DNA from 2 places in the Priestia sp. SB1 genome. Region 2 is predicted to be linked to the other one. Evidence: a T-box and tRNA genes for the amino acid it is inferred to sense, from the RefSeq annotation. Region 2 holds a T-box; the other holds one or more tRNA genes.
The links. A T-box is a leader RNA that pairs with one kind of tRNA and senses whether it is charged. The one in region 2 lies ahead of pheS (phenylalanine--tRNA ligase subunit alpha), so its partner is inferred to be a tRNA-Phe.
Positions count from the first base shown of each region.

Region 1: it has a tRNA-Phe gene. The T-box ahead of pheS (phenylalanine--tRNA ligase subunit alpha) is inferred to sense a tRNA for this amino acid. The anticodon was not compared.

Region 1 covers NZ_JBBJSS010000007.1:328,930-343,733, reverse strand. The annotation lists gene dnaB (replicative DNA helicase) at 1-11, shown strand, start outside; gene WKH56_RS25975 (adenylosuccinate synthase) at 199-1,485, shown strand; tRNA gene WKH56_RS25970 (tRNA-Lys) at 1,653-1,725, shown strand; tRNA gene WKH56_RS25965 (tRNA-Glu) at 1,741-1,812, shown strand; tRNA gene WKH56_RS25960 (tRNA-Asp) at 1,848-1,923, shown strand; tRNA gene WKH56_RS25955 (tRNA-Phe) at 1,928-2,000, shown strand; gene yycF (response regulator YycF) at 2,263-2,970, shown strand; gene walK (cell wall metabolism sensor histidine kinase WalK) at 2,977-4,884, shown strand; gene WKH56_RS25940 (YycH family regulatory protein) at 4,941-6,242, shown strand; gene WKH56_RS25935 (two-component system regulatory protein YycI) at 6,229-7,008, shown strand; gene WKH56_RS25930 (MBL fold metallo-hydrolase) at 7,027-7,821, shown strand; gene WKH56_RS25925 (S1C family serine protease) at 7,879-9,111, shown strand; gene WKH56_RS25920 (CxxH/CxxC protein) at 9,185-9,343, shown strand; gene rlmH (23S rRNA (pseudouridine(1915)-N(3))-methyltransferase RlmH) at 9,427-9,906, shown strand; gene WKH56_RS25910 (tRNA dihydrouridine synthase) at 10,043-11,041, opposite strand; gene WKH56_RS25905 (PhoX family protein) at 11,434-13,332, opposite strand; gene WKH56_RS25900 (PepSY domain-containing protein) at 13,714-14,556, shown strand; gene WKH56_RS25895 (sensor histidine kinase) at 14,597-14,804, opposite strand, start outside.
Region 2 covers NZ_JBBJSS010000001.1:849,403-864,206, reverse strand. The annotation lists gene thrS (threonine--tRNA ligase) at 1-185, shown strand, start outside; ribosomal protein L20 leader region at 357-479, shown strand; gene infC (translation initiation factor IF-3) at 549-1,052, shown strand; gene rpmI (50S ribosomal protein L35) at 1,074-1,274, shown strand; gene rplT (50S ribosomal protein L20) at 1,314-1,673, shown strand; gene WKH56_RS04455 (DUF1294 domain-containing protein) at 1,734-1,994, shown strand; gene WKH56_RS04450 (hypothetical protein) at 2,013-2,390, opposite strand; gene WKH56_RS04445 (dUTP diphosphatase) at 2,523-3,011, shown strand; gene WKH56_RS04440 (M42 family metallopeptidase) at 3,089-4,174, shown strand; gene sspI (small acid-soluble spore protein SspI) at 4,231-4,437, opposite strand; gene WKH56_RS04430 (TrmH family RNA methyltransferase) at 4,578-5,342, shown strand; T-box leader at 5,391-5,626, shown strand; gene pheS (phenylalanine--tRNA ligase subunit alpha) at 5,681-6,715, shown strand; gene pheT (phenylalanine--tRNA ligase subunit beta) at 6,729-9,143, shown strand; gene rnhC (ribonuclease HIII) at 9,177-10,091, opposite strand; gene zapA (cell division protein ZapA) at 10,235-10,495, shown strand; gene WKH56_RS04405 (CvpA family protein) at 10,492-11,049, shown strand; gene polX (DNA polymerase/3'-5' exonuclease PolX) at 11,247-12,959, shown strand; gene WKH56_RS04395 (endonuclease MutS2) at 12,979-14,804, shown strand, end outside.

The DNA of each region.
Region 1 (14,804 bases), on a different contig from region 2:
CTGGTGCATAAAACCTCTCAATATGAGAGGTTTTATTTTATTGTTATCGCATTCGTTCCGCAAAATACGATATATTTGTAATAACTTTTGTTAAATCGTTCGGATTTAATTGACTTTAGTGTGATAAATTGATACACTTATCCATGGTTAAATTATGTCGTAGTGAGCTGTTGCTTACTAAGCGGAGGTGCTTAAGATATGTCTTCAGTCGTTGTAGTAGGAACACAATGGGGAGATGAAGGAAAAGGGAAGATTACAGACTTCCTATCAGAAAATGCAGAAGTGATTGCACGTTACCAAGGTGGGAACAATGCAGGTCACACAATTAAGTTTAATGGTGAAACTTATAAGTTACATTTAATTCCTTCAGGTATTTTTTATAATGACAAAACGTGTGTAATTGGAAACGGTATGGTTGTTGATCCAAAAGCACTTGTTCAAGAATTAAAATACTTACATGATCGCGGTGTAACAACAGAAAACTTACGTATTAGTAACCGAGCTCATGTGATTCTTCCATATCATTTAAAATTAGATGAAGTTGAAGAAGAACGTAAAGGTGAAAATAAGATTGGTACAACGAAAAAAGGTATTGGACCAGCTTATATGGATAAAGCAGCACGTGTTGGTATTCGAATTGCCGATTTACTAGACCGTGAAGTATTTGAAGCAAAATTAACACAAAACTTAGCTGAAAAGAATCGCCTTCTTGAAAAAATGTATGAAGTAGAAGGCTTTACATTAGAAGAAATTTTAGATGAGTACTATGAGTATGGTCAACAAGTTGCAAAATATGTTGTTGATACATCAGTAGTATTAAATGATGCGTTAGACGAAGGACGTCGTGTACTATTTGAAGGCGCACAAGGTGTTATGTTAGATATCGACCAAGGAACATATCCATTTGTTACATCTTCAAACCCAGTAGCGGGTGGAGTAACAATTGGTTCTGGTGTAGGTCCATCTAAAATCAAACACGTTGTAGGTGTATCAAAAGCCTATACAACTCGTGTTGGTGACGGTCCTTTCCCAACTGAATTAACAAACGAAATCGGTGATCAAATCCGTGAAGTAGGACGTGAATATGGTACAACAACTGGTCGTCCTCGCCGTGTAGGTTGGTTTGACAGTGTAGTTGTACGTCATGCTCGCCGCGTTAGCGGAATCACAGACTTATCTTTAAACTCAATTGATGTATTAACGGGAATTGAGACATTAAAGATTTGTGTAGCTTACCGTTATAAAGGGGAAGTTATGGAAGAATTCCCTGCTAGCTTAAAAACACTTGCAGAATGCGAACCTGTATATGAAGAGCTTCCAGGTTGGACAGAAGATATCACGGGTGTGAAAACATTAGATGAGTTACCTGATAACGCTCGCCACTACTTAGAGCGCGTGTCTCAATTAACAGGTATTCCTTTATCTATTTTCTCTGTAGGTCCAGATCGTACACAAACAAATGTATTACGTGGTGTATATAGCTAAATAAAAAGAGTTAGCTCTTCGTGAGCTAACCTTTTTTATTTATAATTGGTGCTTTTTAACAAGACTTTTAAAAAAAGCTCAATAATAAAAAGAAAGTTTTAAAAAAACTATTGCATTTATATGAAATATCATGTTATTATAATAAGCGTCGCTAAGAGATATAACATGAGCCATTAGCTCAGTTGGTAGAGCATCTGACTTTTAATCAGAGGGTCGAAGGTTCGAGTCCTTCATGGCTCACTTTTGTTACAACGTGGCCCGTTGGTCAAGCGGTTAAGACACCGCCCTTTCACGGCGGTAACACGGGTTCGAATCCCGTACGGGTCATTTTTAATATTTTTAATACATAGCATATAGACTGAGGTCCCGTGGTGTAGCGGTTAACATGCCTGCCTGTCACGCAGGAGATCGCGGGTTCGATTCCCGTCGGGACCGCCATTTTGGCTCGGTAGCTCAGTTGGTAGAGCAAAGGACTGAAAATCCTTGTGTCGGCGGTTCGATTCCGTCCCGAGCCATCAAAAAGCATGACTTTATTTAAAGTCATGCTTTTTTCTTTTATTTACATTTAAAAGAAAACGTTATTTGCTTTGCATCTCTTTTATGGTAATATATTACTTTTGTATTTAGAGATGGTTGAAAATCATATATCTTCATGTATAGTAGAGGATGAACTTGTGACGTTTCAAGGGTTATCAAGTATAATAAAACTACGGTATTCAAACAGTATGAATACTATCTTTTATATTTTGCTTCAACTAATAAAGGAGAACGATGATCATGGATAAACGTATTTTAGTCGTAGATGACGAAAAGCCGATTGCAGATATTTTAAAGTTTAATTTGCAAAAAGAAGGTTACGAAGTATTTTGTGCTTATGATGGCGTAGAAGCACTTGAAAAAGTGGAAGAAGTACAGCCTGAAATGATTTTATTAGATATTATGCTTCCTCAGAAAGATGGAATGGAAGTTTGCCGAGAAGTGCGCAAAAAATATGATATGCCCATTATCATGTTAACAGCAAAAGACTCTGAAATTGACAAGGTTTTAGGTCTAGAATTAGGTGCAGATGATTATGTAACTAAGCCGTTCAGTACGCGTGAATTATTAGCACGTGTAAAAGCTAATTTACGTAGACATCAGCAGGTAGCTGTTCCAACAGAAGAAAGTGAAACGAATGAAATTACGATTGGAGCACTTGTTATTCATCCAGATGCTTATATTGTGTCTAAGCGCGGAGAAACGATTGAACTGACTCATCGTGAATTTGAGCTGCTGCATTATTTAGCGAAGCACATTGGACAAGTCATGACGCGTGAACACTTGCTTCAAACTGTATGGGGTTATGACTATTTTGGTGATGTGCGTACGGTAGATGTAACAGTTCGAAGATTACGTGAAAAAATTGAAGATAATCCAAGCCATCCAATGTGGATTGTAACAAGACGTGGAGTAGGCTATTATTTACGCAGCCCAGAGCAGGAGTAATTTTAGATGAAGAAAGTAAGGCTCCTGCAATCTATTCATTTAAAGTTTGTATTGATTTATGTGCTGCTTATTTTAATTGCGATGCAAATTATTGGGGTCTATTTTGCTCGACAATTAGAAAAAGAATTAGTTAACAACTTTCGAACGTCTCTTCAAGAGCGGACAGACTTGCTGACGTATAACATTGGACAAGAAATGGTGAAAAATCGTGATGATGATTCACCGACTCTTGAGGAAGACTTAAAGACTATTTTACGAGATTTTGCTTCAAGACCCAATTTAGCTTCAAATGATATGAATGACATCTCTGAAGTAAGAGTCATTGACCAAAATAGAAGAATCATTGCTACATCGAACTCAAATCCTCAACAGATCATAGGTAAAAAGACTAATGATTTAGCGATTACAAATGCGTTGTTAGCAGGAACGAACTCTGATAATGTATTTGTTGATCAAAGCGGGCAGCGAATCAGAGTTATGATACAGCCTATCCGTTTACAGGATAAAGTAGGTGCCAGTCAATCAAGTTCAACTAATAAAAATGGAAAAGTTCAGTCTAGCGAAGAAATCTTAGGCGCTATTTACTTAACAGCTTCCATGGAGCCTGTTTACGATCAAATGAGTAATATCAATCAGATCTTTAAGGCAGGTACGGTGATTGCTCTTTTTATCACAGCTATTTTAGGCGTGTTTTTAGCTCAGACCATTACTCGTCCAATGTCTGAAATGAGAAAACAAGCACTTGAGATGGCCAAAGGTAATTTTACGAGAAAAGCTAAGGTGTACGGGTATGATGAAATTGGTCAGCTAGCTCTCACATTCAACAACTTAACAAGAAAGCTTCAAGAAGCACAGGCAACGACAGAAGGGGAGCGCCGTAAGCTTAGTTCGGTATTAGCTCATATGACGGACGGCGTTATTGCGACGGATCGAAAGGGAAGAGTAATTTTAATTAATGATCCAGCCGCAGCTATGCTAAATGTTTCACGTGAAACGGTTTTGTCTGATCCAGTTGTTTCCCTATTAGATCTTGAAGAAACGCATACGTTTGAAAGCTTGCTTGCCAATCAAGAGTCATTAATTTTGGACTTTAGTACAAAATCGGATCCCTTTATTTTACGAGCTACCATTTCCGCTATTCAAAAAGAGACCGGTTTTATCAATGGGATTATCATTGTCTTGCATGACATTACAGAGCAGGAAAAAATTGATCAAGATCGCCGAGAATTTGTAGCGAATGTTTCACATGAATTGCGTACGCCGTTAACAACGATGCGCAGTTATTTAGATGCGCTTGCAGATGGTGCTTGGCAAGATAAGGACTTAGCTCCAACATTTTTAAATGTAACGCAAACGGAGACAGAGCGAATGATTCGTCTCGTTAACGACTTGCTTCAATTATCTAAGCTAGATAGCCAAGACTACCGATTTAGTCGTGACCCAATCAATTTTGTAAAGTTTTATCATTACATCATTGATCGCTTTGAAATGACAATTGAACAAGGTATTTCGTTCGTGCGCGACTTGCCAAATGAAGCAATCTATGTCGCTATCGATCAAGATAAAATTACACAAGTATTAGATAACATTATTTCCAATGCAATAAAATATTCACCTGAAGGCGGAACCATTACATTTTCAATTGCTCAGCATACGCATGAAATTGTTGTGAGCATTAAAGACCAAGGTATGGGAATTCCAAAATCAAATTTAGCTAAAATTTTCGAACGCTTCTATCGTGTAGATAAAGCACGAACTCGTAAATTAGGCGGAACAGGATTAGGGCTTGCTATTGCCAAGGAAATTATTGAAGCACATGATGGACGCATTTGGGCAGATAGTCAGGAAGGAAAAGGAACAACGATTTACTTTACTCTTCCGATTGAAAGTGAGAATGATGACGAATGGGAATGAGATATGAACATATCAAAACGGCCATCTTAGTTGTTCTCGTCGCTTCCAGTTTAATTATGACGTATCATATATGGACGTATCAGCCTTCTTATAAGGTCATTTCAAAAAATCAACATTTGCAAGAAGTTGAAGTTAGTTCAAAAAGTAAAATAGAAGATCATATTCTTCCAACAGAAGTTCTCTATCATCGAAACGATAATCACTACATGTCTCACGATGAAGATGATGTAAACAAATGGGTAAATGAAATGAAAAAGTGGAAATTTTCGAATGTGACGGACGTTTCGGATGCTATTTCTCCTGATGGATTTTTAAATTATGTACATGGAAGTAATTCTATTGAAGTGCTGTATCCAGACGCACTACCTTTGAAAACATTTCAACAGCTTTTTTCATTTTCTCAAACGTCTTTGCCTAATCAAACATTTGACCGTGTACTCATTAAAATTAAGCGTACACCTTCCTTTTTCGTGAGCGTGTATCTTGTGAATTATGAGCAAAAAAAGATTTATTCGGTTACAGTCAAGAATTTGGCCAAAGATGATATCAAAGAATTAGAAGATAAAATGAAGCGTACGTATGCCCCGAGCCTTGTATATAAAGAAAACAAAAATCGGTATATTTTCCTTCCGGAAAATAATATTACGATGAATAGTGAAGTCTACTATACGAGCATGAGGCATTTAGATATTGAAAAATATAAAGAAGCGCTTTTTAACAACCCAGACTATGCACGGAAAGAAACGTCTACAAACCGAGATGTCTACACTGAAGGTACAAAAGTAATCAATGTCAATACGAAGACAGATGTGATGGAATATGTGAATCTTGTAAATTCCACGACCGAGGTAATGGAAGATTATAATTTAATAAATCGCAGCTTTAGCTTCGTTAATGACCACGGCGGCTGGACAGAATCTAATTACAGGTTCAACAGCTGGAATCGCATTACAAAAGAAATTAGCTATCGTTATTATAAAGATAACTATCCAGTGTACAGCAATCAGGGAATGACTGAAATATATCAGAGATGGGGAAATGCGGAGATTTTAAATTACCGTCGTCCTCTTTATCGTTTTGTAAGAGTACAGGACTCGAGTGTAGAAAAGCTGCAGTCATCTCAAAAGGTGATTCAATTAATTGAAAAACATCAAAACTTTGACCCGAATCTGTTAAAAGATATTTCAATAGGCTATCAGCTAGAAGAAGTGTCACAGCAGCCGAAAACCGGCGAAAAGACGGTTGAGTTTAATTCTAATTCTGTCAAACTCGTTCCTTCTTGGTTCTATTATTATAATAGCAAATGGTATCGAATTGCACCGCCGACCGAAGGAGGCGATAACGATGGATTGGAATAGAACAAAAACCATCTTTATTTTCACTTTCTTGATTCTTAATATTTACTTAGGCTATCAGATTTTTAAAACTCATCAAGAAGATCAGTACTCTCTATTTGTGGAGTCGAGCGTGGAAGAACAATTAACGAGTGAAGGCATTGAATATAAACATTTACCTGTAGATGTGAAAGAAGCTTCTTCGTTAAATGCTAAAAGTAAGCTGTTTAAAGAAGAAGACTTAAAAAAGCTGAAAGAGCAAAAAGCAGCGCTGCTTGAGGAAAAAACAATTCGAAGCGTATTGGACAAACCTTTTTCAGTGCCTGAAAAAAATACAAAAGCAAAGCTAAGTCAATTTTTGAAACGATATGTGCTCTCCGGTGAAGATTATGAGCTATGGAACGTTAATAAAGAGAAAAAAACAGTTACATTCTTTCAACAATATAAGAAGCACAAAATCTATGACAATGAAAATGGCATGATCATTGCTCATTTAAATGATAAAGGTGAAATTGTTTCATATGAACAAACGATGCTAGGTTCCGTGAAAACGTTGGATGATGAGCAGGATGTTTTGTCTCCTTTAAAAGCATTGGAAAATTTGTTTTTGAAGGATGAATTGAAAAAGAAAGATTCTGTAACAAACGTAGAGTTTGGATACTATACGTTTGATCTGCCGTTATTAAATTCCCAAGTTTTAGCACCAACTTGGCACATTGTTGTAAATGGAGATACAAGTTATTTTGTAAATGCCTTTGAAGGACAGATCATTAAAAAAGGAAATAAATAAGTATTTGGAGTGAGATAAATGAGCCTGCATTTCAGCGTGCTAGCGAGTGGAAGCACAGGAAATGCGATTTTAGTAAGTGATGGAGAACATTCCTTACTAGTTGATGCAGGGCTGAGCGGAAAACAAATGGAAGCTCTCTTTCAACAAGTAAATCGCAATATCCCGGATTTATCAGGAATTTTAGTGACTCACGAACATAGTGACCATATTAAAGGACTAGGTGTTCTGGCACGTAAATATAAGCTCCCTATTTTCGCGAATGAAAAAACGTGGAACGCAATGGACGGCTTGATCGGCAACATTGATACGGAACAGAAGTTTCACTTTGAAATTGGCCAAACGAAATCGTTTGGTCAATTGGAAGTGGAGTCTTTTGGCGTTTCGCATGATGCTGCAGAGCCTATGTTTTATGTCTTTCATCAAGGGTCTAAAAAATTGACCCTTATTACGGATACCGGCTATGTAAGTGACCGCATGAAAGGTACAATTAAAAATAGTGATATGTACGTATTTGAAAGCAATCATGATGTTGAAATGCTGAGAATGGGGCGCTACCCTTGGAGCATTAAAAGACGAATTCTAAGCGACGTGGGACATGTATCGAATGAAGACGCGGCGCTTGCAATGGCAGATGTGATCGGAGATCAAACCAAACGCATTTACTTGGCGCATTTGAGTCAAGACAATAACATGAAGGAAATTGCCCGCATGTCGGTTGCACAAGTGTTACAACAAAAAGACATCAATGTAGAGGACAATATTCTTCTATGTGATACTGATCCAAAAAGACCAACTGATATTGTTTATGTATAGTCTCTAGAAAGGAAGCGAAAAATAACTTCATTTAGTACGTGAATGCAGACATTCACGATGATAAATGAAGGGTTCGGTGATAGTGTGGAACATTATGATGAAGGCCAAGAGCCGAATAGTCGGCCGCCTAAACGCCGCAGAGGATATTTCGCTTCTGCTCTGATTGGAGCTATTATAGGTGCACTTATTGTACTGCTTCTTATGCCAGCCTTGGTGAGGAACGGGATTTTGCCATACGGATGGATGAATGATGAAAACGGAGATGAACAAACAGGGTCTACGATACAAAAGTCAGTATCTCTTGACGTCACTACGGCCGTCACAAAAGCTGTTTCCGAAGTCAATGCAGCAGTTGTAGGAGTTGTAAACATTCAGAACTCTGAAAGCTTTTGGAATGATGAACGAACTGATGCCGGGACGGGCTCAGGTGTTATTTACAAAAAGCAAGGCAATAAAGCTTATATTGTGACAAACTATCATGTCATTAAAGGTGCTAACGAAATTGAAGTGAGCTTCAGTAACGGTACAAGGGTATCAGCTAAAATTCTTGGCAGCGATGATTTAATGGACTTAGCAGTTCTTGAAATTGATGCAGGTCACGTGACAAAAGTGGCTACCTTCGGAAATTCTGATAAGCTTAAAGCTGGTGAACCAGTGATTGCTATCGGAAACCCGCTAGGCCTTCAATTTTCTGGATCCGTTACACAAGGAGTTGTCTCAGGAGTTAACCGTGTCATTCCTCAAGATTTGAATGGCGATGGAAATCCTGATTGGCAATCAGAAGTCATTCAAACAGATGCCGCAATTAACCCTGGCAATAGCGGGGGTGCTCTTGTTAATATTGATGGTGAATTAATAGGCATTAATTCCATGAAAATTGCCCAAGAAGCAGTAGAAGGCATTGGTCTTGCAATACCAATTAACATGGCTAGGCCCATTATTAATGACTTAGAACGATATGGTGAAGTTAGACGTCCGTATCTTGGAGTTAGTACACTATCATTAAGTGAGGTATCAGGGTATCATTTAAAAGAAACCCTTAAGTTACCGCATGATGTAGTAAACGGAGTCGCTGTTCTAAAAGTCGAGCCAGGTTCGCCAGCCGCTAAAGCTGGGTTGAAGGAATATGATGTGATTGTCGAGCTAGATCACAGCAAAGTAAGAGATATTGCGACACTTCGCAAACACCTCTACATTGAAAAAGAAATTGGCGATAAAATGAATGTAACGTTCTATCGTGATGGCAAAAAGAAATCCACAGAAGTAAAATTAACGCGTCAAATGAAGTAAAAGAAAAGTTATCCACAGGGGATAAACTCCTGTGGTTTTTTAATGAAAAGAATAGAGAAAGGAAGATAAATACATGAAGATATATTGCTGTTTAGAACACACGGAACTAGCGCTGGATGTAATGGTAGATGAGATTGAGCTAGCACCTGTTTTTGAAAAAATAGAAAATTCAACTGACAAAAAAAGCTGCGAATATTGTGACAATGAAGCTGTATATGTAGTAGGGAACTAATATTCTTATACAAAATGTGGATATGACATGTGGATATGTGGATAATATCTGTGGATAAGGGATAAAGGAGAGGAGAATAGCCTGTGAATATCTCTATTATAACCATTGGGAAGTTAAAAGAAAAATACTTAAAACAAGGCATTGAAGAATATTTAAAGCGTTTATCAAGCTATGCAAAAGTAGAAATTATTGAGCTTGCAGATGAAAAAGCGCCCGAAAACTTAAGTGAATCTGAAATGGAACAGGTGAAACAAAAAGAAGGAGAGCGTATCTTAGCGAAAATCTCAGATGATACTCACGTGATCGCATTAGCTATCAACGGAAAACAAAAATCTTCCGAGGAACTGGCAAAAGAAATCGATTCATTAGCTACTTACGGAAAAAGTAAAGTAGCGTTTGTCATTGGCGGATCGCTTGGCTTAAGCAGCGAAGTAATAAAACGTTCAAACGCAGCTCTTTCTTTTTCAAAAATGACCTTTCCTCATCAGCTTATGCGCCTAGTATTAGTAGAACAGATTTACCGAGCTTTTCGTATTATTCGAAATGAACCTTATCATAAATAGAATGTGTGGATATTTTTTCATCAAAAGCTGAGGCAGAAGGAAATGTAGAACCTTCTGCCTCAGCTTTTATCATATGTGGATAAATAGCAAACGTCTATAAAATAGAACAATTGAGTTTAAGCAAACGAGCTCTTATTTAAGAAACAGAAAAACCTTCGTCTTCTTTCACTCCAGCTCTGTCTTTAAACTCATCAAGCAATGCACGCACTTCATCAGTCGTTTCCGTGCTCATGAGTAGATTTCTTAATTCACTTGCACCGCGGAATCCACGAACGTAAATTTTGAAAAAGCGTCGAAGCGGTTTGAAAGGGCGCGGCTCTAGCTCTTCAGAATATTTGTCATGAAGGTCTAGCTGCAGGCGAAGAAGTTCTAATAGCTCTTCGCTTGTGTGCTCTTTCTTTTCTTTTTCAAACGCAAACGGATTATGGAAAATTCCGCGTCCAATCATGATTCCATCAACGCCGTACTTCTCTGCAAGTTCCAGACCTTTCTGGCGGTCAGGAATATCACCGTTAATTGTTAGTAGCGTATGAGGCGCAATTTCGTCACGAAGTTTCTTAATCTCCGGAATTAACTCCCAGTGCGCGTCAACATCGCTCATTTCTTTTTTCGTACGAAGGTGAATAGAAAGGTTCACGATATCCTGTTCTAAAATGTGCTTCAGCCAGTCGTACCACTCATCAACTTGCGTATAGCCAAGACGAGTCTTTACGCTTACTGGAAGCCCTCCAGCTTTGGCTGCCTGGATAATCTCAGCCGCAGTATCTGGACGGCGAATCAAACCAGAACCTTTTCCGTTTCCTGCAACGTTCTGCACAGGACAGCCCATATTAATATCAATGCCGCGAAAGCCCATTTCGGCCATGCCGATACTCATTTGACGGAAGTACTCAGGCTTGTCTCCCCAAATGTGCGCAACGATTGGCTGTTCATCGTCTGTAAACGTCAAACGTCCTTTTACGCTATCTTTTCCTTTCGGATGGCAGTAGCTTTCCGTATTCGTAAACTCTGTAAAAAATACGTCAGGTCGTGCTGCTTCAGTCACAACATGGCGAAAAACGACATCCGTCACAGCTTCCATCGGTGCCAAAATAAAAAACGGACGCGGCAACTCATGCCAAAAATTATCTTTCATCTTATATCTAAACCCTTTCTCTTAGGGAAAACATCTTCCCAAAATTAAAAAGTGTAATTTCTTTTATAAGGTTGAATGCTAGTATAAACTTCAACCAATATATACTTTAATGGTATGGAACGAAAAGTGCAAGGGAACGAGACATTTTGTTTAGCTGGAAATACTTATTGAAACGAATTTTATATCTAGCATTAGTGGGGCATAAGGGAGCCTGAAGGGATATACCGGATACTTACCAATAAATATGCTAACGCGTTTGGGGCTAGGCACTTTCTTTAAGGATATTATAAAGTATTCACCATAATTGTGGTTGCGATAAGCGGTTTTATAAATAACTTCTACTATATAAAAACCACGTCTGTCACTCACAACAGACGTGGTTTCATTACGTATTAATGCTTTTTGTAAGGAGCGCCGTCCTTAGAAGGCAGTCCAGAAATGTATCCGACACCACCAGTTTCTTGAATGCCAATGCTTTCTTTCATTGCATTAGCTAACTCTTCTTTATCAACAGCGGTAATATTTTTGTCGCTGATGTCCTCGCCCGGGTGCTGATAGTTGCTTAGTACGTAGCGAGAGTTTTTAATGTTTTCTACTGCACGAAGTCCTGTTGCTTCTGCTCCCACTGGAACCGAAAGGATGCGTGATAGTTTTTTGGTTTTTACATTATAGGCCCATACAAAGTTGTTTGTGTGCAGTGAGCTGTCTTCTCCGATAAACAGTGTATTTAAGTCATTTGAATACGTAAGGTTATCAGGGTTGGCAATTTTATTTGGATCCGCTGTATTGCCGTATGCATCTGCTTTTTCTAGGTCTTGTCCAATCAATAGCCCTTCCATACTTGCAGGAACGTAGCGGCTGTTAATCTTGCCTTTTGCTTGGTCTTTTTGATGCGAGCCTAAGTTCAGCTGGTAGGTCACACCAGACTCTAATTTTGGAAGCTGAATATCATCTTGTACAGCACCAGGCTCTTTTAGCATGGCACTATTTTGGTAAGAAATAGCCATATACGCTTTTTTGTCTTTTTTATTAACCGTTAGTCCTTCCATCTTGTTGAATTCAGACGTGGCACCTAGAATCGCACCGTATCTGCGTGATTCTAAAAAGGCAGCTGCTTTTTCCATGCCAGGCTTTACTTTTAAATATTCAACTTTTTTACTTGCGGCGGTTTCGACTGCTTTAAATCCTTTTGTAGGCTGGTCGGCTGTTTCAAAAATATCACTGAATTTTGTGCCTTTGTCGATTATTGTTTTCACTTCATTGTCTGTTGCATGGCCAAGCTTAATCCACTGAAGGTCGCCTTTCCCTCCATTTTTTGTGCTCGTTTGTTTAAACTTTGCGGCATAAAGAGTTCCTGCTGAGAAGTCTTTTTCCTTATCTGCTACATACATAAACATCATGGTATTAGACCCATCGTCTCCAAAAAGAGCGGTTTTATTATCTGGAAGTACCTGCATCATTTCATGTGAAAAACGGCCTGTGCTGTAATGTTTTACGACAGACGCATCGCCGCTTTCATCCACTGAAATTTCTGGAATCCAGCCGTAGTAGTAAGGGTTTGCTTTTGACGTGTCACCGAAATAAAGCTTAGCGAAGTTCGTAACGTCTTTATAAGAGCTAGATGCAGGGTCTTCAAAAGCGCGTGCATCAGGCTCGTATTCTTCTGAACCGAGGTGAGTACCCCAATCCGTTGTAGAGCCATTACACGGCGTCCACAAACCATTTACATTAGAAAAATCAATTTTTTTAGCATGGTTGACGGTTAGTTTTCCTGTTTTATCATCTCGGTCAACTTGTGTAAGCGTCATGGAAGCAGGAAGACCGGAAATCTCTTTTCCAGCATTATTAACAGATTCGTATTCATAATGTGAAATAATATAAGACTTACCGTTAATGGTAATAAAGCTGTTTGAATCTGGCGCGTCTGATACATACGGTGATGGCTGATCAGGAACGCTTCGGTCAATAATTGGATCCCCGTTTGCATCGATTGGTGTACCTGCGGCGATTAATTCTCCTTTATTATCGACAATTTTATCTTTTGAAAGAAAGAGTTGGTTATAGTTAAGCGGCGTTTCTTCCACACTTCCATCTTTATACGTTACTTTTACAGAGGCCTCTGTATACGTTTTAATCATATTTTCAATCGTAGTAGGTGCTTTCATTGGCTGAAACTCGACGCTTTTGATTTGTTTTGGATGTTGAACTGGATGATGCTCTGCTGCAAAAGCAGAAGCGGCGCTAGAAGCTAAGAGAGTGAGAGATAGTCCAAGAGATACTCGTTTTTTCATGGTTGATAACCTCCAAATCGTATTCATACATTTATTAAATCATTTGATTGTTGAGGAAATATGAAGAGAAGCATTGGATTTGTTGAGCTGTTGTTAAGAACGTTGAACATTTAGATGACAAGTTTAACTAGAAGTTATTCAGCTATCTTTCAGAATTTGTTCAGATAGCATTCAGCTGGGCTTCATAGTGAATTCATGTTCCGCTCTTACAATAAACACATAGCTAAAGAGGACAAGAAGCGCTTTGGCTCGTACAGCAAAAGTGAAAGGTATTTTAGCAGAAAAAAACGTTACTCCAATGGCGCTATTTTGATAAATGACCGCTGTTAAAACCTTTAGCTTGTGCTGTAAATACATTGGAAATTACGCGGAGGTATAATCATGATTGGAAAAGTATTAGCAGGAAAAGCAGTAGTAGCAAAAGCCGTGGGAGGTGCCACAATTGGAACAGCTATTGCTCTTGGTTCAATGACAAGTGCATTTGCTTCAGACGGTCAGCACATTACTTCAACAAAAGCGTCGGCTCATACTGAAGCGGCCACATATACACAAGCTCAAGCAAAAACAATTGCCTTAAAGAACTGCGGAGGAACGGTTCAATCGGTTTCTTTTGAAAATAACGCCTACACGTTTTTAATTCACGGAAAAGATAATCAAGACCATCATGTGAAAGTAAATGCACACAGCGGAAAAGTGGTAAAGGTTGAAAAACTATCTTTTTCTCAAAGTGAGGCACAAGCAGTAGCGGTGAAAAACTGTGGAGGAACGGTTAAGTCGGTAGGCTTCAACGATGGAGTGTATACGTTCTTAATTCATGGAAACGATAGCCGTGATCACCACGTAAAAGTCAATGCACAAAGTGGAAAAGGGATTCAAATTCAAAGCGCTGCATTTACAAAAGCACAGGTTCAATCAATTGCATTAAAAAATTGCAGTGGAACGATTCAATCGAGTTCATATGCAAATGATGTATACACATTTTTAATTCACGGGAAAGATAACAAAGATCACCATGTGAAAATAAACGCTGAAACGGGAAAAGTAATCAAAGTCGAAGCGGTAAAGTTTACGCAAGAACAAGCTAAACAAGCTGCTCTTCAACAGCACAAAGGAACGGTTCAATCTGTTTCATTCAGTGAACAAGCGTACACGTTTGTGATCAAAGGAACAGACAATATAAAACATACTGTAAAAATCAGCCCTCAAACAGGAAAAGTATGCTGATTTGATAAAAAAGACGATTGCTTCAAGGCAATCGTCTTTTTTATGTCAAGGGCAATACGATTTCAAAAGCAGTTCCTGCATTCAATTTGCTTTCTACATGTATTTTCCCCCCGTGCAGCTCTATAATAGATGCGCTGATGGCCAAGCCTAAGCCCGCTCCTCCATATGCCCGAGAGCGTGAAGCATCAGCTTTGTAAAATCGCTCAAATAAATGAGGAAGGTGTTCTTGAGGAATACCATGACCGTTA
Region 2 (14,804 bases):
GCGATGAGAAAATTGGCTATAAAATCCGTGAGGCTCAAATGCAAAAAATTCCTTACATGCTTGTTGTAGGGGATAAAGAAGTAGAAGATAAAGCAGTAAACGTACGTAAATATGGTGAGCAGAATTCAGAAACAGTGGATTTCCAAGCCTTTTTACAAAATGTAAAAGCAGAAGCATCTCGTTAATGAAAAAAGCAGAGAATTGAAATTCTCTGCTTTTTTATCTAACATTTATAAAAAACTGTTGCATAAATGGTTTTCCTTTGATACAATAACTTTTGTTGTGAAAAAAGAACGAAATCATTGACTTTTGTCTTTGTTGATACTATAATAGCTTAAGTAATTGAATACTTGTTTATACAGAAGAAGAAGCACCCGCTTCTCACCTGAGTGACGCATAAAGCAGTTAGCAGGTACATCGTATCTTAATTAAAACGATAGAAGTGTGGGTGCAGTATGTACTCACACTTTTTTGTGTGAGTTAATAATCGGTCTAAGCAAGCGTATTCGCTCATTAAACCTTGGAGGTGGCTACTTATTAGCAAGGACATGATGGTAAACGAGGGCATTCGAGCTCGCGAAGTTCGTCTAATTGATCAAAATGGTGAACAATTAGGAATTAAATCAAAAAATGAAGCATTAGAAATTGCTTCACGAGTAAATCTTGACTTAGTAATGGTTGCTGCAAATGCGAAACCGCCGGTATGTCGTATTATGGACTACGGTAAATTCCGCTATGAGCAACAACGTAAAGAAAGAGAAGCTCGTAAAAACCAAAAAGTTGTAAACTTAAAAGAAGTTCGTTTAAGTCCAACAATTGATGAACATGATTTTAACACTAAACTTCGTAACGCACGCAAGTTCCTTGAAAAAGGTGACAAAGTGAAAGCGTCTATTCGCTTTAAAGGTCGTGCCATTACTCATAAAGGGATTGGCCAAAAAGTACTTGAACGTTTTTCACAAGCTTGCGAAGATGTAAGTTCAGTTGAATCGGCTCCTAAAATGGAAGGCCGCAGCATGTTCTTAGTCTTGGCACCTAAAAACGAAAAGTAATAGAACGAGGAGGAACACCCCATGCCAAAAATGAAAACACATCGTGGCGCTGCAAAGCGTTTCAAAAAGACTGGAAGCGGTAAATTAAAACGTGCTCGTGCTTACACAAGCCATTTATTCGCTAACAAATCTACAAAACAAAAGCGTAAATTACGTAAAGGTTCTTTAGTAAGCAAAGGTGACTTCAAACGTATCCGTCACTTATTAGATAACATTAAGTAATTTGGGTTGAGATAGAAACAATACAGGAGGTAAACAATTATGCCACGCGTAAAAGGCGGTACAGTAACACGCAAACGTCGTAAAAAAGTTTTAAAATTAGCTAAAGGTTTCTTCGGTTCGAAGCATAGATTATATAAAGTTGCTAATCAGCAAGTTATGAAATCTCACATGTATGCTTATCGTGACCGTCGTCAGAAAAAACGTGACTTCCGTAAATTATGGATCACACGTATTAATGCAGCTGCTCGTATGAACGGTCTTTCTTACAGCCGTTTAATGCACGGTTTAAAATTAGCAGGTATTGAAGTTAACCGCAAAATGCTTGCTGACTTAGCTGTAGCTGATGAAAAAGCATTTGCTGAATTAGCAACTGCTGCTAAAAAAGGCTTAGATAAGTAATGAATATAAAGTCTCGTCATCTTTAGATGATGAGGCTTTTTTGCTATCGGAGGACATATCATGAATGAACTGCTGCTTACCTATTTTATTGTTATTAATATAATAGGGATAGGAATGATGTATAGAGATAAACAAAAAGCGAAAAGACATGAGTGGAGAATTGCCGAAAGCACACTGTGGACGGTAGCTGCTATCGGAGGAGCCATTGGAGGACTGATTGGTATGTATTGCTATCGTCATAAAACGAAGCACACATCGTTTACAGTAGGTTTTCCTATTCTTGCCGCTCTTGATTTACTTTTCTTTTTTGTTATCAGCTGAGCACAAATGATTTTGTGCTCAGTGTAAAAATTCTCGAACGGGGCTTTTCCAGCGAATAGGAGCATTTGGATACATGTTGTGTACGTGATTTTCCAGCAGCTTGAAATCTTGTTTTTGCAGTTCATGCAATCGAGATGGATCTGTTAACACCATTGTAATCGACAAAGACTCTGGTTCATTGGGATTGCTGTATTTTTCTCCTTCAAATAAAATACCTTTATACGTTAGTAGAAAATTTTTGCGGATATTCGTTTTTTCGTCAACGACAAAAAATTGCTGATGTTCCTGAGCTGCTACAAGCTTCCGCTTTGGACTGCGAAAATGCTGAACCAGCTTTAATAGTGTGTAAGCAACAAGCGCGAAAATGAACACGCGAACGATAACAATAACAAACATAACGCTCCCTCCTTTACAAGGCACAGTTTTCTTACTTTACGTTTCAGTCTCTAAAAAGTTTCACGATTTTTGATATAATTTCTTTATTGGTTTAAAAAGAAGAAGATATACATAATTACAGGAGTGATTACATTGAATTTACAACAGCTATTTACCATGCAGCGTCAGCTGGATCAGCATATAGAGGACAAGCATCAGCTTCATAAGGAAGACTTGGTTCCAAGAAAACTTTTAGCTCTGCTTGTTGAAATGGGAGAGCTGGCAAACGAAACGCGCTGCTTCAAATTTTGGAGCGTTAAACCTCCGGCTGAAGATGCTGTTATTTTAGAAGAATTTGTGGACGGCGTACATTTCATTCTTTCTTTAGGTATTGAAAAAGGATACGATGATTTAACTGAGCTGCCAAAATTAAAAGCAGCTGATTCAAAAACAACACAATTTTTACAGGTATTTGCACAAGTTTCTGCTTTCGAGCAGGACCTGTCAAAAGAAAACTATGTGAACATGTTTGCATCTTACATGAAGCTTGGCGATATGTTTGGTTTTTCTGCTGAACATATTGAAGAGGCGTACATGTCAAAAAATGAAGTGAATTTTAAACGCCAAGAACAAGGATACTAGAAATAAAGGGATGGGAAATTTTACTTCAACCTCTTTTTAGCTATAATAGAGGTATACATATGAAAGGGGTAATCCATATGACAAAGTTAGATGAAACATTGACGATGCTTAAAGCACTAACAGATGCAAAAGGAATTCCTGGAAATGAGCGTGAACCGCGTGAGGTTATGAAGAAATATATTGCACCTTATGCAGATGAAGTAACGACGGATGGGCTAGGCAGTTTGATTGCAAAAAAAGTAGGCAACGAACAAGGGCCTAAAATTATGGTAGCCGGTCACTTGGATGAAGTTGGTTTTATGGTGACTCAAATTGATGAACGCGGCTTTATTCGTTTTCAAACGGTAGGCGGATGGTGGTCTCAAGTTATGCTTGCTCAACGCGTAACCATCGTGACATCTAAAGGAGAGGTAACGGGGATTATTGGCTCAAAGCCACCTCATATCTTGCCTCCAGAAGTTCGCAAAAAGCCAGTTGACATTAAAGATATGTTCATCGATATTGGTGCTTCTAGCAGAGAAGAAGTAGCGGAGTGGGGAGTAAAACCTGGTGATCAGGTTGTACCTTATTTCGAATTTACGGTTATGAACAATGAAAAGATGCTGCTAGCGAAAGCCTGGGATAACCGTATTGGTTGTGCAATCGCTATCGATGTATTAAAAGCTTTAAAAAATGAAAAACATGAAAATGTTGTGTATGGTGTAGGAACGGTGCAAGAAGAAGTTGGACTCCGAGGTGCAAAAACATCTGCTAACTTTATTGAACCGGATATTGCATTTGCTGTTGATGTCGGTATCGCTGGAGATACACCTGGTGTTTCTGATAAAGAAGCCTCTTCTAAAATGGGGCAGGGTCCGCAAATCATTTTATATGATGCTTCCATGGTCTCTCATAAAGGACTTCGAGATACAGTGGTAGATGTGGCAGATGAATTAAATATTCCGTATCAATTTGATGCAATTGCTGGAGGCGGTACGGACTCGGGTTCTATCCATATTTCAGCTAACGGGGTGCCAGCACTTTCGATTACAATTGCAACTCGTTATATCCATTCTCATGCAGCAATGCTTCATCGTGATGATTATGAAAACGCAGTTAAATTAATTGCGGAAGTCATTAAGCGCTTAGACCGAGATACGGTTAACGCCATTACGTATAATTGAAAAAAGCTCATTCTCCTAGGAGAATGAGCTTTTTGTTGTACATAGGAAAAGGTTATTTATTTTAAACCGTTTTCAAGCGTTGTCAGAATTTCTTCTTTTTCTGATTCCGGAGACTTTTCCCAAAGCACTTCAAATAAAACACCAAGTCCAGGGAGCATTTTTTCTTCACCGCTTTGAATAGCGTCAGAAATTGTAGCCTCAAGCTCTTCTTTTGAGTTTCCTGAAACGTTTGCAATAACAGCATTTCGTAAATTAAGATCCATCATTTTCACCTCAGCTATCGTAAAGTTACCAATAGTTTTTGTTTTCTTTGCGATTTCTATGTACAATAAAGTGAAACTTATCTAATGATTATTGAACAAAATGTAATCGAACTATTTATTTTTGTATAGATAAAGGAGTTATGTTTGTGAAACAAATTGATTCAGTTAAAAATCCGCAGGTAAAAGCGTGGAAAAAACTGCATAATAAAAAAGACCGTGATAAGCAGGGCCTTTTTATGGTAGAAGGCTTTCATTTAGTCGAAGAGGCTATCAAAAATAAGGATTGCGTAAAGGAACTAATTATACGCGAATCGACCGAAGTGCCTGCACAGTGGGATATAGACGGTATCGAAATAATCGTTGTAAACGAAGCAATTAGTAAGTTATTATCTGACACAGAAACACCTCAAGGAATTATTGCCGTGTGTTTTCAAACAAAGCATGCGGAAATTATTCATACAGCACAGAAAGTATTGCTTTTAGATGCCGTGCAAGATCCAGGTAACCTAGGTACCATTATCCGAACCGCTGATGCTGCGGGAGTGGAGGCTATTATCATTGGAGAGGGCAGCGTGGATGTGTACAACCCAAAAGTCGTTCGTTCAACGCAAGGAGCTATTTTTCACCTTCCAATTGTAAAAGGCGATTTACTCGAAATAATTTCATTGTTAAAAGAAAGAGGAATAGCAGTTTACGGCACGTCGTTACAAAATGGAAAGGTCTACACACACGTAAAACCTTCAAACGAATTTGCGCTGATTGTGGGAAATGAAGGAAATGGCGTAAGCGAGAAAGTGTTGGAACAAACGGATCAGAATCTGTACATTCCCATCTATGGAAAGAGCGAGTCGTTAAATGTTGCCATCGCTTCTGGAATCTTACTTTATTATTTACGCGGAATGTAGTTGCATCGAGAACGTGTTTTCACTATAATAATACAATAGTTACATATGTAAAAAACGATGAAAGAGAGCAGTAGCTTATGTCCGTTTATGCAGGGAGAAAATGCCATGACTGAAAGCATTTTTATAAATGTAATAAGTGAATTCACCTCTTGAGTTGACACTTAGACCATCTTACATAGATGTAAAGGTGTTCCGGAGATTCCGTTAACTTGAATGAAGTGAACTGTATACGTCTGTGTATATAGTTAACAAGGGTGGTAACGCGACTAATCCTCGTCCCTTTTTTGGGAGGAGGTTTTTTTATTTGTCATTTTTTACGTTAAAAGGAGGAATAAGTGATGAAAGAACGTTTACAAGAACTTCAACAAGAAGCAATTGCAAAAGTCGAAGCAGCAAGTGCTTTAAAAGAATTAAACGACGTACGCGTAGCTTATTTAGGAAAGAAAGGCCCTATCACAGAAGTACTTCGCGGTATGGGAAAACTTTCAGCTGAAGAGCGTCCTGTAATGGGAGCACTTGCAAATGAAGTACGTGAAGCGATTGCATCTAAAATTGAAGAAAAACAAACGGCGTTAGAAGCAGCCGAGGTAGAGCGTAAACTTGCTTCAGAAACAATTGACGTAACGCTGCCGGGACGCCCGGTTAAAGCAGGTACGCATCACCCGCTCACAAGCGTGGTTGAAGAAGTAGAAGATTTATTCTTAGGAATGGGCTATGAAGTAGCAGAAGGACCAGAAGTAGAGCAGGACTACTATAATTTCGAAGCTCTGAACTTGCCAAAAGGTCACCCAGCACGTGATATGCAAGATACGTTCTATATTACGGAAGAAACGCTTCTTCGTACGCATACATCAACTGTTCAAGCTCGTGTTATGAACAAGAATGAAGGCAAAGGACCTGTTAAAATTATTTGCCCAGGTAAAGTGTACCGCCGCGATGACGATGATGCTACGCATTCACATCAATTTATGCAAATTGAAGGTCTTGTAGTAGACGAAAACATTCGTATGAGCGATTTAAAAGGCACGCTTGAAGTATTTGTGAAAAAGATGTTCGGTGCAGACCGTGAAATTCGTCTTCGTCCAAGTTTCTTCCCATTCACTGAGCCATCTGTAGAAGTAGACGTATCGTGTGCAAAATGTGGAGGTAAAGGCTGTAATGTATGTAAACAAACAGGCTGGATTGAAATTTTAGGAGCCGGTATGGTTCATCCAAATGTTCTTGAAATGGCTGGATACGATTCAACTAAATATCGTGGTTTTGCTTTTGGAATCGGTGTAGAGCGTATTGCTATGTTAAAACACGGCGTGGATGATATTCGTCATTTCTATACAAATGATGTTCGTTTCTTAGATCAATTTAAACAAGTATAAAGGAGGGACTACGATGTTTGTATCTTATCGTTGGTTACAAGAGTATGTTGACTTATCAGGCGTAACGGCAGAAGAGTTAGCTGATAAAATCACAAAAAGTGGAATTGAAGTTGAAGGTGTAGAAAACTTAAATAAAGGCATCAGCGGAGTGGTAATTGGTCACGTTGTAGAACGTGAACAGCATCCAAATGCGGATAAATTAAGCCGCTGTCAAGTAGATCTTGGCGGAGGAGAAATCGTTCAAATCGTGTGCGGAGCACCTAACGTGGCACAAGGTCAAAAAGTAGCGGTTGCAAAAGTGGGAGCTGTACTTCCAGGTAACTTTAAAATCAAGCGTGCTAAGCTTCGCGGTGAAGAATCGAACGGTATGATTTGTTCTCTTCAAGAGCTTGGCATTGAAAGCAAGCTTGTGGCAAAAGATTATCAAGAAGGCATCTTCGTCTTCCCAAGTGATGCTGAAGTAGGAGCGGATGCGCTAGATGCATTAAACTTAAACGATGAAGTATTAGAACTAGGGCTAACACCAAATCGTTCAGACTGCTTAAGTATGTTAGGTGTAGCATATGAGGTGGCTGCTATTTTACGTCGTGAAGTGAAGTATCCGTCAGTAAACGTGCAAACGTCTGATGAGCAAGCAGCTGATTATATTTCCGTTAAAGTAGAGGCAAAAGAAGACAATCCCCTTTACGTAGCGCGCGTTGTGAAAAACGTAAAAATTGCTCCGTCACCATTATGGATGCAAACGCGTTTAATGGCAGCTGGTATTCGACCTCATAACAACGTTGTTGATATTACCAACTATATTTTGCTTGAATACGGCCAGCCGCTGCATGCTTTTGACTATGATCGTCTTGGTTCAAAAGAAATTGTTGTACGTCACGCGTCAGAAGGCGAGAAGTTTGTAACGCTTGACGATCAAGAGCGCGTACTAAAAGGCAATCAGCTTGTTATTACAAACGGCAGTGAACCGGTAGCCCTTGCAGGTGTAATGGGGGGAGCAAACTCTGAAGTAAAAGACGATACGGTAAATGTTCTTATTGAATCAGCTTACTTCAAAGGTTTAACAGTTCGTCAAGCTTCCAAAGACCACGGTCTTCGCAGTGAGGCAAGTGCTCGTTTTGAAAAAGGAATTGATCCTAACCGTACGCGTGTAGCTGCTGACCGCGCAGCAGAATTAATGGCTGAATACGCTTCAGGTGAAGTGGTAAGCGGTACTGTAGAAGTAGATACACTAACTGTGGAACCTGCTGTTGTAGCTGTGTCACTTGGACGTATTAACAATGTGCTTGGTACAGAACTGTCGATGGAAGAAGTACAAGATATTATGAACCGTCTTCAATTTGAAAGCAAAGTCGAAGATGAAACCATCGTTGTAACGGTACCGACTCGTCGAGGCGATATTACAATTGAAGAAGATATCGTGGAGGAAGTAGCGCGCATGTATGGCTATGACAACCTTCCTACAACGCTTCCTGTAACAGTGGCAACTCCAGGAAAATTAACAGAGTATCAGCTTGGACGCCGTAAAGTTCGCCGTTTCTTAGAGGGAGCAGGGCTAGCGCAAACAACAACCTATTCGTTAACGAGCGCTGAAAAAGCTACTCAGTTTGCACTCAATGCAACAAGTACGATTGGTTTAGCAATGCCGATGAGTGAAGATCGCAGCATCCTTCGTCAAAGCTTAGTGCCTCATTTACTTGAAGCAGTGAAGCACAATAATGCTCGTCAATCGGATTCTATTGCGCTATACGAAACAGGCTCAGTGTTCTTATCTAAAGGTGAAGGGGAATTACCGGATGAGCAGGAGCGCGTAGCTGGTGCAATCACGGGTCTATGGCATGCTCACGGCTGGCAAGGTGAAAAGAAAGTCGTTGATTTCTATGTGATTAAAGGTGTACTAGAAGGGTTATTTGCACAGCTTGGTTTAGAGAAACGAATCTCATATGCTCCCGTTAAAAAAGACGGTATGCACCCTGGACGTACAGCGGCTGTATGGTTAGATGAAAAAGAAATTGGATACGTGGGTCAAGTTCATCCTGTTGCTCAGAAACAGTATGGCCTTCGTGAAACATACGTGTTTGAATTACACCTTCAAGAGCTATTAGCTGCAGATGTCGAAGAAGTTCGTTATTCAGCTATTCCAAGATTCCCATCTATTACACGTGATATTGCACTTGTTGTAGATAAAAACGTTCTTGCAGGAGAAGTTCAGCGCGTCATCTATACGACGGGCGGAGAACTTTTAAAAGACGTGACAGTATTTGATCTATATGAAGGCGAGCGTATGGAAGAAGGCAAGAAATCTGTAGCTTTCTCTTTACGTTACTTAGATCCTGAACGTACATTAACAGATGAAGAAGTAGCAAAAGCACATGGTGCAGTTTTAGAAGCTGTTGAAAAAGAATTTGGTGCAACGCTTCGTTCATAAGAATAAAAAAAGAGATGTGGATTTCCACATCTCTTATTTTTTAGCTAATTTTAAAGCTTTTTCTGTATTAGCAAAATGGATTTTAGCTAAAGAGTTCAGCGCATTGACGCCATGTTTTTTAATAATTTTAGCAGCGGCGATATCAACTTGTGCTCCAGCTCCGCGAGGAATGACCATCCCCGTCTTTTCCGTTAGTAAATCCATTTGTTTTAAAAATGCGTATCTGGCAATAATGGAAGCAGCGGCTACAGATAAATGAACGCTTTCTCCTTTTGTACTGAAAAAGACATTTTCTTTGATAATCTCTTTTTCCTTTACGATGTGTTTATAATAGGTGTTTTTTTCAACAAACTGGTCAATTAAAATCGCATCAGGTTTTTCAGGATCCAATTTTTTTAACACGTTGGATAAAGCTTTGTTGTGCAACAGAGCTTTCATTTTACCTTGTGACATGCCTTTTTCTTGAAATGCATTATACTTTTCGTTATGTAAGACAAGCAAACTGTAAGGAATAAACGAAACAAGCTGCTTGGCAATTTCAATGATTTTAGCATCCGTTAACTCTTTTGAATCTCGTACTCCTAATTCTTTTAACAAAGGAAGCTGCTCTTTTTGAACATAGGCAGCAACTACGGTCATGGGACCAAAATAATCTCCCGTTCCTACTTCATCAGAACCAATGACCGATAGTGAACTGAAGTTTGATGGGAGGTGTGAGACGGGAGCCTTTTTAGCAGCATCTAAAGGACCTCCCCACTTAGCTGCTTCTGTTTCAGCTTCTTTTCCTTGAAAAAGTACTTTTCCAGAGCGGTATGCAGTGATAGAACAGCCGGGAGTTTTAGCCGAAAAAATACTTCCCTGCGGCAATTTAGGCTGCAAATAGGATGTGTAATGAAGCTTCATTTTAGCTATCTGATCAGCTGATACCTTAATAACAGCATGTGACATAATGCTTCACTCCTTTCGGGGTATTTTAGTTTACTTTATAAGCACTATCCCTTATGATAGCTTAAATATAGATATGTTTCCATTGAAGTCTTCTTCGTGGTATGATAGGGATTAGGATTTTTCGTGGAACGGAGGATTTTCTCGTGTCAAGACAAGATAAAACACGTGCGACAGTTGACATCTTTGGTCAGCAGTACAGCATCGTCGGTAGCGAAAGTACAAGCCATATTCGACTTGTCGCCTCTATAGTGGATGAAAAAATGCGTGAAATCAGTACTAAAAACCCTTCTTTAGATATCAATAAATTAGCAGTATTAACAGCTGTGAATGCTGTACACGAATATATAAAACTGAAAGAAGACTATGAGAGACTTGAACAAAAACTTTATGGAAAAGAGGAATGACTGAGTCAATGCTTAATATCATTTTAATTATATTGCTTCTTTTAGGCTTTGTAACAGGTCTTAAAAGAGGATTTATTTTGCAACTCATTCATATTGTCAGTTTTGCGGTTTCGTTTATCGTCGCTTATATGTTTAGTGGAGATTTGGCAAGCCGACTTCGCTTGTTGATTCCGTTTCCAGACAATATTCAGCAGCAAAGTGTCGCATCGTTTGTATTTGATTCTGGAACGATAGAAGACGCTTTTTATCGAATGATTGCATTTGCGATTTTATTTTTTGCTACTCACATTGTACTTCGCCTTGCAGGCTCTGTTTTAACGGCTTTAACCGAACTGCCAATTCTGCGCCAGTTAAATAAATGGGGCGGAGGTGCACTTGGATTCGTTGAAGTGTATATCATCGTTTTTATTTTGTTATACATTGGAGCCGTGATTCCTGTAAGTGAAATTCAAACGCCAATTCAACAGTCTTCAATTGCAATCAATATCGTACAAAATACTCCATACTTATCGTCTGCCATTCAAGATTTGTGGACTCAGTATGGTGTAATGTAATGAAATTACAATAGCTTGTTGAGAGGGTGTGTCGAAAGTGTCATAATACTTTTGAGATACCCTCTTTTTTTATCGCAGTCTGTTCTGCGGTTTTCACGGAGATAAAAGTATGTCTAGATAAAAATTTGAGAGAGTACATATGTCACTCATCATGTTTTGAAAGTTTCGTTATTATGATAATAGGCTGGTGAAAAGAGATGAATAAAAAGGATATTATTAAATTGTTAGAAACAATTGCTACATATATGGAATTAAAAGGAGATAACCCTTTTAAAATTTCTGCTTTTCGAAAAGCAGCTGCAGCGCTAGAAACGGACGAGAGAACGCTGACAGAGATTGAGGATTTTACCAAGCTCCAAGGGATTGGTAAAGGAACGGCTGCAGTTATTACAGAGTATATGGAAACAAATGAGTCAAGCGTACTAGAAGAACTAAAGCAAGAAGTTCCTGAAGGACTTATTCCTCTGCTTAAGCTGCCGGGGCTTGGAGGTAAAAAAATCGCTAAATTATATAAAGAGCTAGATATTAAAGACATGGAATCACTGCATCAGGCCTGTATGGAAAATCGAGTGCAGGGACTAAGCGGTTTTGGTAAAAAGACGGAAGAGAAAATTATCGCTGCTATTGAAGAGTTTGGGAAACGTCCTGATCGTTTGCCCCTTGCTTTTATGCTTCCAATAGCGGAAGAAATTTTAGAAGCCCTTAAACATATGCATAGCATTGAGCGTTTTTCTCAAGCAGGGAGCATTCGCCGCATGAGAGAAACTGTAAAAGATCTTGATTTTATTATTTCAACAGCTGAGCCTCATGCTGTCCGTGAACAGCTAGTATCGCTGCCAAATGTGAAGGATGTCATTGCAAATGGAGATACAAAAGTATCGGTAACGTTAGCCTATGAGTACGATGTGTCCGTGGATTTTCGTCTTGTAGAAGATAAAGCGTTTGCCACGACGCTTCATCATTTTACAGGATCAAAAGATCATAATGTGCGCATGCGTCAATTAGCAAAAGAACGCGGTGAAAAAATTAGCGAGTATGGCGTTGAAAATGCGGAGACAGGCGAAGTTATGACATTTGAGTCTGAACAAGCATTCTATGAACATTTTGGACTGTCTTTTATTCCGCCGGAACTTCGTGAAGATGGAACGGAAGTAGATGCATTTATAAAACCTCAAACGCTTGTGACCTACGGTGCGGTAAAAGGTGATTTGCATATGCACTCCACGTGGAGCGACGGAGCGTATTCAATTGAAGAAATGGCGGAAGCATGTCGCGCGCGAGGCTATGAATACATGGCGATTACAGACCACTCTCAGTATTTAAAAGTAGCTAACGGTCTAACGCCTGAACGCATTCGCAAACAGCGTGAAGAAATTAATCGTTTAAACGCACAGTTCGATGATTTTACAATATTAGCAGGAATTGAAATGGATATTTTGCCCGATGCAACACTTGATTATGATGATGAAATGCTAGCTGAGCTAGATTTTGTTATTGCGTCCATTCACTCTAGTTTTTCACAATCACGCGAAGAAATTATGAATCGTTTAAAGCAAGCGTTAAATAATGTTCATGTAGATTTAATCGCTCATCCGACCGGTCGTTTGATTGGTCGCCGCAACGGATATGATGTAGATATTGATATGCTAATTGAATTAGCTAAGGAAACAAAAACGGCTCTTGAACTAAACGCGAATCCAAACCGTTTAGATTTAGCCGCTGAGCACATAAAAAAAGCACAAGAGGCAGGAGTTAAAATTGCAATTAATACAGATGCTCACAATCTAGACATGCTAGAGCATATGGAAATTGGAATATCTACGGGAATTAAAGGCTGGCTTAAACCAGAAACGGTATTAAATACGTATAGCCTCAAAGAATTAACCGCCTTTTTAAATCGACATAAATAAGCAACAGGAGGAATCAGTTTTGCAATCACGTATTTTCCATGTACTAGAGTTTAATAAAGTTAAGGAACAGCTTCAGAAAAAAGTAGCTTCTTCTTTAGGCCGAGAAAAAGTAGCGAATTTGATTCCCTCGACTCAGTATGAAGAAGTAGTCAAATGGCAGGAAGCAACAGATGAAGCTACAACCGTGCTGCGATTGCGTGGCAACGTACCGCTAGGAGGCATCTTTGACGTTCGACCTAGCGTAAAGCGCGCTGAAATTGGAGGAACGCTAAGCTCTAATGAACTTCTTGATGTAGCAAGTACTATTTATGCTGCAAGACAAGTCAAGCAATTTATCGAGCAAGTAGTAGAAGACGAAGATTTACAGCTTCCAATTATAATTGAACATATCGAAAAACTAATGCCTCTTCCTGAGGTAGAACAAACAATTAAAATGAGCATTGATGAGAATGGCACAGTACTAGACGGTGCAAGCGACCAGCTAAGAGGCATTCGTCAAAAACTTCGCTCGACGGAGTCTCGTATTCGCGAAAAGCTAGAAAGTCTTATTCGCTCCTCGTCTGCTCAGAAAATGTTGTCAGATGCGATTGTTACCATTCGAAACGAACGTTTCGTTATTCCTGTTAAGCAAGAATATCGCAGTGCGTATGGAGGCATTGTGCACGATCAGTCTTCATCTGGAGCAACGTTATTTATTGAGCCACAGGCGATTGTGACGTTAAATAATGAGCTTCAAGAAGCAAAAGTAAAAGAAAAACAAGAAATTGAGCGTATTCTTATTGCTCTAACCGTTCAGGTAGCGGAAGTGGCAAATGAACTCCGTCAAAACGTTTATTTGTTAGGTGAGCTGGACTTCATGTTTGCTAAAGGGCGCTATAGCCATGAGCTAAAAGCTTCAAAACCTAAAATGAACGATCGAGGCTATATTAAGTTAGTGAAGGCAAAACATCCTCTTATTGCCCAGGAAGATGTCGTTGCAAATGATATTGAGCTAGGTGATCAATATACGTCTATCGTTATTACAGGACCAAATACCGGCGGTAAAACCGTAACGTTAAAAACACTTGGGTTATTCACATTGATGGCTCAAGCAGGTTTGCAGATTCCTGCGCTGGATGGATCGGAAATGGCTGTGTTTAAACACGTATTTGCTGATATTGGAGATGAGCAGTCCATTGAACAAAGTCTGAGTACCTTTTCATCTCATATGGTCAACATTGTAGATATTTTACAAAAAGTAGATCATGAAAGTCTGGTCTTGTTCGATGAATTGGGAGCGGGAACAGATCCCCAAGAAGGTGCAGCGCTTGCGATTTCGATTTTAGATCAAGTATATGAAAGAGGCGCTCGCGTAGTTGCGACTACTCACTATCCTGAATTAAAAGCGTACGGCTATAACCGTGAAGGAGTGGTCAATGCTAGCGTAGAGTTCGATATTGAAACATTGAGCCCTACTTACAAGCTGCTGATTGGTGTACCGGGTCGAAGCAATGCTTTTGAAATTTCAAAACGTTTAGGTTTAAGTGCAGAAGTAATTGAACGTGCCAAAGGCTATATTGGCTCAGAAACAAATAAAGTAGAAAACATGATCGCTTCTCTTGAAGATAGCCGCCGTCAATCTGAACATGAGCTAGAAGAAGCTGAACAGCTAAGAAAAGAGGCTCAGAAGCTTCATAAAGAATTACAGAGTCAGATTATTGAGTTTAATGAAAAACGAGATAAGCTGTACGAAAAAGCTGAAGAAAAAGCTCAAGCCACAGTTCAAGCAGCATCTGAAGAAGCAGAGAAAATCATTAGCGATTTGCGTAAAATGAGTCAAAAAAATCATGCGCTTGTAAAAGAGCA